Regions from separate parts of the Delftia sp. DT-2 genome, predicted to be linked through region 3. Evidence: predicted binding sites of a transcription regulator. Region 3 holds the regulator's gene; each other region holds the start of a gene.
The links. Region 3 encodes FNR, which switches genes on or off when oxygen is low (the NO sensors DNR and NnrR bind a similar motif). Its sites were predicted from a motif close to TTGATNNNNATCAA; they were not measured.
Positions count from the first base shown of each region.

Region 1: a site for FNR is predicted at 947-960, ahead of cyoA (ubiquinol oxidase subunit II). Genes of this name have one in related genera too.
Region 2: a site for FNR is predicted at 983-996, ahead of PO605_RS04305 (DASS family sodium-coupled anion symporter). Genes of this name have one in related genera too.

Region 1 covers NZ_JAQOTI010000010.1:70,244-72,511, forward strand. Annotated here, with positions in the region: gene PO605_RS18980 (MFS transporter) at 1-757, opposite strand, end outside; gene cyoA (ubiquinol oxidase subunit II) at 1,055-2,101, shown strand; gene cyoB (cytochrome o ubiquinol oxidase subunit I) at 2,167-2,268, shown strand, end outside.
Region 2 covers NZ_JAQOTI010000002.1:398,629-400,896, reverse strand. Annotated here, with positions in the region: gene rplQ (50S ribosomal protein L17) at 1-365, shown strand, start outside; tRNA gene PO605_RS04315 (tRNA-Met) at 387-463, shown strand; gene PO605_RS04310 (hypothetical protein) at 546-863, opposite strand; gene PO605_RS04305 (DASS family sodium-coupled anion symporter) at 1,158-2,268, shown strand, end outside.
Region 3 covers NZ_JAQOTI010000004.1:395,237-397,504, forward strand. Annotated here, with positions in the region: gene hemN (oxygen-independent coproporphyrinogen III oxidase) at 1-802, opposite strand, end outside; gene fnr (fumarate/nitrate reduction transcriptional regulator Fnr) at 964-1,683, shown strand; gene PO605_RS09225 (hypothetical protein) at 1,765-2,052, opposite strand; gene PO605_RS09230 (FixH family protein) at 2,235-2,268, opposite strand, start outside.

The DNA.
Region 1 (2,268 bases), on a different contig from region 3:
GCACCACGCCCATGGGCTCCAGCTCGCGCTGCGCCAGCAGCTCGGTGTAGGACTGGCCCACCACCAGGCGCAACCGGGCAAACAGTGCCACCACGTTGATGGCAAAGGCCACGCAGAAGGGATAGCGCCAGCCCCAGCTGAGGAACTCGTCGGCATCCACATGGGCATAGATGAAGGCAAACAGGCCTGCCGCCAGCACAAAGCCCAGCGGCGCACCCAACTGCCCGATCATCGAATACCAGCCCCGCCGGTTCTGGGGCGCCGACATGGCCAGCAGCGACGGCAGTCCGTCCCAGGAGCCGCCCAGTGCAATGCCCTGGCCGATGCGCAGCAGCGCCAGCACGATGATGGCGTTCACGCCCGCCTGCTGGTAGCTGGGCAGGAAGGCCATGCCCACCGTACACACGCCCAGCAGGAAGAGCGCCAGCGTCAGCTTGGTCGCCCGGCCCCAGCGCCGCTGCACGGCCATGGACAGCGCCGTGCCCAACGGCCGCGCCACGAAGGCCAGCGCGAAGATGCCGAACGACATCAACGTGCCGTCAAGCTTGGAAAGATAGGGGAACAGCAGTGCCGGGAAGACCAGCACGCAAGCGATGCCGAACACGAAGAAGTCGAAGTACTCCGAGGATCGCCCCAGAATCACGCCGACGGCGATCTCGTTGGGCGTGACATCTTCGTGGGTGTCGGCGCGGGACAGAGATTCCTTGCTTTCGTAGCTTCCGTTGGGGAAGCTTGCAGTTGTGTCGAGGCCGCTCATAGATGGATGCTCCTTGTCTCGTCTCACTGACAGCTCCGTTCTACGCCCTCGCTTGATCTGGCGCAAGGCGGTTTCACCTCGACCGGACTTGGTGTTTTTCCTGCTGCGCGCGGCCGAAAAATGCGGCCTCCGGATCGCCGGGACCCCGCTGCCTGCCCCGCCAGGTAGCAGAAAGTTCCCGGCTTCTCCTTGACGTTGGACAAAATGTCCAATGGACAAATTTATACTTCGTAATACATTTGCCCGGATCTTGTAATCCGCGTTTCTATGTAAACGCGCTCTTGTTGCGCCCCTAGCATGCTAAAAATCAAGGAACTCCGTGGGCCTGCGTGGCTCACCGCGGCCGCTTTGACAGCCAGTCTCACTGGCTGCAGCAAAGCCGTCGTGCTCAACCCGGCCGGCGATATCGCCGCGCAGCAAGGCAACCTGGTGGTCACGGCCACCTTGCTGATGCTGATCATCATCATCCCGGTGATCATCCTCACGCTGCTGTTCGCCTGGAAATACCGCCAGTCGAACACCGAGGCCCACTACGACCCCGAATGGCACCACTCCACCACGCTGGAGCTGGTGATCTGGTCCGTGCCGCTGATGATCATCATCGCGCTGGGCGCCATCACCTGGATCAGCACCCACAAGCTCGACCCCTACCGCCCGCTGGACCGCGTCTCGGCCTCCAAGCCCTTGAGCACCGATGTCAAGCCGCTGGAAGTGCAGGTCGTGGCCATGGACTGGAAGTGGCTGTTCTTCATCCCTGAAAAGGGCATCGCCACCGTCAACGAGCTGGCCGCTCCCGTGGATCGTCCCATCCACTTCAAGCTGACCGCCACCTCGACGATGAACGCCTTCTACGTGCCTGACCTGGCCGGCATGATCTATGCCATGCCCGGCATGCAGACCGAGCTGAACGCAGTGATCAACAAGACCGGTGTGTTCCACGGCCTGGCATCGCACTACAGCGGCGCCGGCTTCTCGGGCATGACGTTCAAGTTCCACGGCCTCAGCGACGAGGAATTCGAGCAGTGGGTTGCCAAGGCCAAGTCCGAAGGCAAGGCCCTGAACCGCGACACCTACCTGAATCTGGTCAAGCCCAGCGAGCGCAACCCGGTCGAGCGCTTCGCCACCGTGGACGAAGGCCTGTACGACAAGGTGCTCAACCGCTGCGTCGAGGAAGGCAAGATGTGCATGCACCACATGATGGCCATCGATGCCGCGGGCGGCGAAGCCTATCTCAAGGCCGTGGGCATGAACCTGCCCCAGGATGTGTGCACGGTGCAAAACGCCGACCGCGTCGTGGCCTTCCTGGACCAGCGCGACGGCTCGGCCGCCAGCGCACAGCAATAAGCAGATAGCGGAAGCGGACGACGGCCAGCCCGCCGCCCGTTCCAAAACGACCTAAGAGACTCGATATGTCTGAACATACCTCCCCGGCACAGGCCCACTGGCTGCTGGGACGCATCACCTGGGACTCCATCCCGATGGCGCATGAGCCCATCGTGCTGGTGACCTTC
Region 2 (2,268 bases), on a different contig from region 3:
TCAATCGCACCTCTTCGCACCGCCTGGCGATGCTGAAGAACATGATGAATTCGCTCATCGAGCACGAAGCCATCAAGACCACCGTTCCCAAGGCCAAGGAACTGCGCCGCGTGATCGAGCCCATGATCACCCTGGCCAAGGTCGACACCGTTGCCAACCGCCGCCTGGCATTCGACCGCCTGCGCGACCGCGACAGCGTGACCAAGCTCTTCAACGAGCTGGGCCCCCGCTTCGCAAAGCGTCCTGGTGGCTACACCCGTATCCTGAAGATGGGCTTCCGCGTGGGCGACAACGCCCCCATGGCCTTCGTGGAACTGGTCGAGCGCGCTGAAGAAGGCGCCGCCGAAGCCAAGGCAGCTGAATAATCTGCTATAATTTTGGAATACCGCGCGATGGAGCAGTCTGGTAGCTCGTTGGGCTCATAACCCAAAGGTCGGAGGTTCAAATCCTTCTCGCGCAACCAAATTGAAAAAGGCTACGACAGTTGTCGTAGCCCTTTTTTCATGCCCTCGCGCCAGGGCAAAGGCCAGGCAGACAGCCCGGCATCAGCCGCCCAGCTGGTTGCCGATGCGCTGGCCCAGCCGCAGGCGCACGCGGTGGGCGATTTCCTGGGCGGCATCGGGGCTGAGCACCTCGCTGATGTGCAGCAGCTCGGTGTAATGCATGTACAAGAGGCCGCGCAGGGTCTTGAAAGCGGCCTCGTGGTCGCCGCCGCAGACGCTGGCGTCATCGGCCAGCACGCGCTCCACCACGCCGGCCTGCAGCAGCGGGATCTTGCAGATGACGGCGTGGCGGGCGATCTCCAGGTCGATCTCCTGGAGCCGGCATTCCCATTCCTCGGGCAAGAATCGGTTGGCTGGCATGTCGGCTTTTCTCCTTTTTTCACTGCATGGGTACACCGGGGCGAAAGGCACCCGGTCTGGGGATGCTGTCATGTGAGCGGGGCTCGGTGGCCTGGGTCGCCAGGTTTACTGGCCCGGCCTTGATGCCTGTCAAACTTCGGTGGCGCAGGCGCCCGCTGGAAGCCGGGCTCATGCTGCACTGCATCATGATGTCAGTCATGCGGCGCGGCCGCCAGTGCCCGTGCAGGCTGGTGGGCTTTTGCTCCCGGCAGGCCATGCTCTCTCGGCGCCGCTCCGGCAACGCAAAGGATCCACATGCTCGAGAAGATTGCCTCGCTGTTCCGCTACTTCAAGTCGGCCGTGCCGTTCCGGCTGGTGCCGGCGCTGATCGCCACCGCCGTGCTGTTCGGGCTGCTGCTGGTGCCCGTGCCCGAGGGGCTGACGCCCAAGGCCTGGCAGCTGGTGGCCATTTTCCTGACCACCATCGTGGCCATCATCCTCAAGGTCATGCCCATTGGCGTGATGGCCTTGATGGCCATCGTGATCGTCTCGCTGTCCCAGGTCACGTCTGGCTCGTCCAAGGGCGCAGTCACCGATGCGCTGAGCAGCTTTTCCAGCCCGCTGATCTGGCTGATCGTGGTGGCCATCCTGATCTCGCGCGGCCTCAAGAAGACGGGGCTGGGCAACCGCATCGGACTGATGTTCATCGCGCTGCTGGGCAAGCGGACCATCGGCATCGGCTACGGCCTGGCGATCTGCGAGCTGGTGCTGGCACCGTTCACGCCCAGCAACACGGCGCGCGGCGGCGGTATCGTGCACCCCATCATGAAGTCCATCGCCAATGCCTTCGAGTCGGACCCGGCCAAGGGTACGCAGGGCAAGGTGGGCACCTATCTGGCCCTGGTCAACTACCACGCCAATCCCATCACCTCGGCCATGTTCCTGACCGCCACGGCGCCCAATCCGCTGGTGGTGGACTTCGTGGCCAAGGCCACGGGCCAGGCCCTGCACCTGAGCTGGACCACCTGGGCGCTGTACATGCTGCTGCCGGGCCTGCTGTGCCTGCTGCTGATGCCGCTGGTGATCTACCTTCTGTCGCCTCCCGAACTCAAGGCCACGCCCAATGCCGTGGAGTACGCGCGCAGCGAGATGGCACGCATGGGGCCGCTGTCGGGCAAGGAGCGCGTGATGCTGGGCACCTTCGGCCTGATGCTGCTGCTGTGGGCCAACGTGCCGCAGATGCTGTTCGGGCCTGCCTTCACGCTGGACCCGACGGTGGTCGCCTTCCTGGGCCTGTTCGTGCTGATCATCACGGGCACCATCGACTGGGATGACGTGCTGTCCGAGAAAAGCGCCTGGGACACGCTGGTGTGGTTCGGCGCCCTGGTCATGCTGGCCGAGCAGCTCAACAAGCTGGGCGTGGTGT
Region 3 (2,268 bases):
CGGCGCCCTGGGGCAGGTCCTCGGCCGCGATGCGCCGCTGCGGCTTGAAGCGCTCGGGCAGGTGGGCATAGGCATAGAGCGCGATGCGGTCGGGCCGCAGCGCATTGACCTGGGCCAGCGTGCGCTCGAAGGACTCGGGCGTCTGCTTGGGCAGGCCGTAGATCAGGTCCACGTTGATGGAGGCAAAGCCCAGCTGCCGTGCGGCCGCCACCAGCGCGAACACCTGCTCGGCCGGCTGCACGCGGTGCACGGCGATCTGCACCTGTTCGTCGAAGTCCTGCACGCCGAAGCTCAGGCGGTTGAAGCCCAGTTCCTTGAGCACGGCCAGGCGTTCGACGCTGACGGTGCGCGGATCGACCTCGATGGAGTATTCGCCGCCCGGCTCCAGCTTGAAATGCTCGCGCAGCAGGGCCATCAGCGTGCGCAGCTCATCGTCCGAGAAGAAGGTGGGCGTGCCGCCGCCCAGGTGCAGCTGGCTGACGGCCTGGCCCTTGCCGCAATGGGCCGTGTGCAAGGCCATCTCGCGCGCCAGGTAGTCCAGGTAGACGGCAGCGCGATCGTGGTGGCGCGTCACGATCTTGTTGCAGGCGCAGTAGTAGCACAGCGACTCGCAGAACGGCACATGCACATACAGCGACAAAGGCATGGCCCGCGCTGCGGTACTCGATTTGCGGTGCTCAAGTGCCAGGATATAGTCTTCAGCACCGAAAGCCTCCACGAAACGATCGGCCGTGGGGAACGAGGTGTATCGGGGCCCCGGTACGTCGAAGCGACGCAGCAGCTCTGGGGTGACAGCGGTCATGGGTTTTTTCCTCTAATGTCGTCCACTGTGCCGCAGCCCATTGGCCGCGTCCTTGACTCATATCAAGAGTTGTTCGCGGCAGTGCTGCGACAATTTGATCCAACTCATCGCCATCCACGAGGTCACCGCCGGCGCACTGCTGCGCCGCTGATGTTTACTCCATGAACCTTCAGACCATCAAAGCATCCTGTTCCAATTGCAACCTGCGCGAGCTGTGCATGCCCATGGGCCTGGATGCCGAGCAGATGCAGCGCATCGACGACATCGTGGCCACGCGCCGCAAGGTCAAGCGCGGCGGCCTGCTGTTTCGCAACGGTGAGTCCTTCACCTCGCTGTACGCCATCCGCACGGGCTTCTTCAAGACCTGCGTGGCCACCGAGGACGGGCGCGACCAGGTCACGGGCTTTCAGATGGCCGGCGAGATCATCGGCCTGGATGGCATCGTCAACGACCACCACACCTGCGATGCGGTCGCGCTGGAAGACGCCGAGGTCTGCGTCATGCCCTTCGACAAGCTGGAGGACCTGTCGCGCGAGGTCACGGCCCTGCAAAACCATGTGCACAAGGTCATGAGCCGCGAGATCGTGCGCGAGCATGGCGTGATGCTGCTGCTGGGCAGCATGCGTGCCGAGGAGCGCCTGGCCGCCTTCGTGCTCAACCTGGTGCAGCGCCTGCACGCCCGGGGCTTTTCCAAGTCGGAACTGGTGCTGCGCATGACGCGCGAGGAAATCGGCAGCTACCTGGGCCTGAAGCTGGAGACGGTGAGCCGCACCTTCTCGAAGTTTGCCGAAGAAAACATCATCGAGGTGCGCCAGCGCCATCTGCGCATCCTGGACACGGACGCGCTCAAGCGCATCGTCAACAGCCAGCAGTGCCAGTGAGGCCGCAAGACCCCGCCCCCCGGCAATGAACAGGGCCCGCGATCGCGGGCCTTGTTCATTGCCATTGCAGTGCACGCAGGTTCAATCGCGCCCCAGGCCCTGCATGGCCAGATTTGGGTCCGGCTCGGAGACCACGCCGTCGTTGAGATCGTGCGTGGAGCGTCCCAGCATGGTGGTCATGAGGCTGGACAGCATGGTCACACCCCAGAAGGCGAAGAAGGCCAGCGTGTAGATTCCCTGCCGCGACCAGCCCAGGTCGCCGAGCCAGTGCAGCTCCAGCGGGTCCACGAAGGCGAATACCAGCATCTCCATCACGGCGGCGGCCAGAAAGGCCGGCCAGGCAATCCACATCCAGCGTTGGGCCAACATCAGCGATCTCCTTGAGCTGTCGAGGGGTGGCTTTCATTGTGCGCGCCGCCCGCGCACCGTGCCAAGCCCTGCGCACCCTGCACTGCCTGTAGGAAACCCTTGGCCCTCGCGCATGCTGGAGATGCCATCCACCATACAAAAAAGGCCGCGACTGCGGCCTTGTGCACGGCATTTTCCTGCGTTCAGCGGTCCGTGGGATGGTCCTGCGCGGGCGTG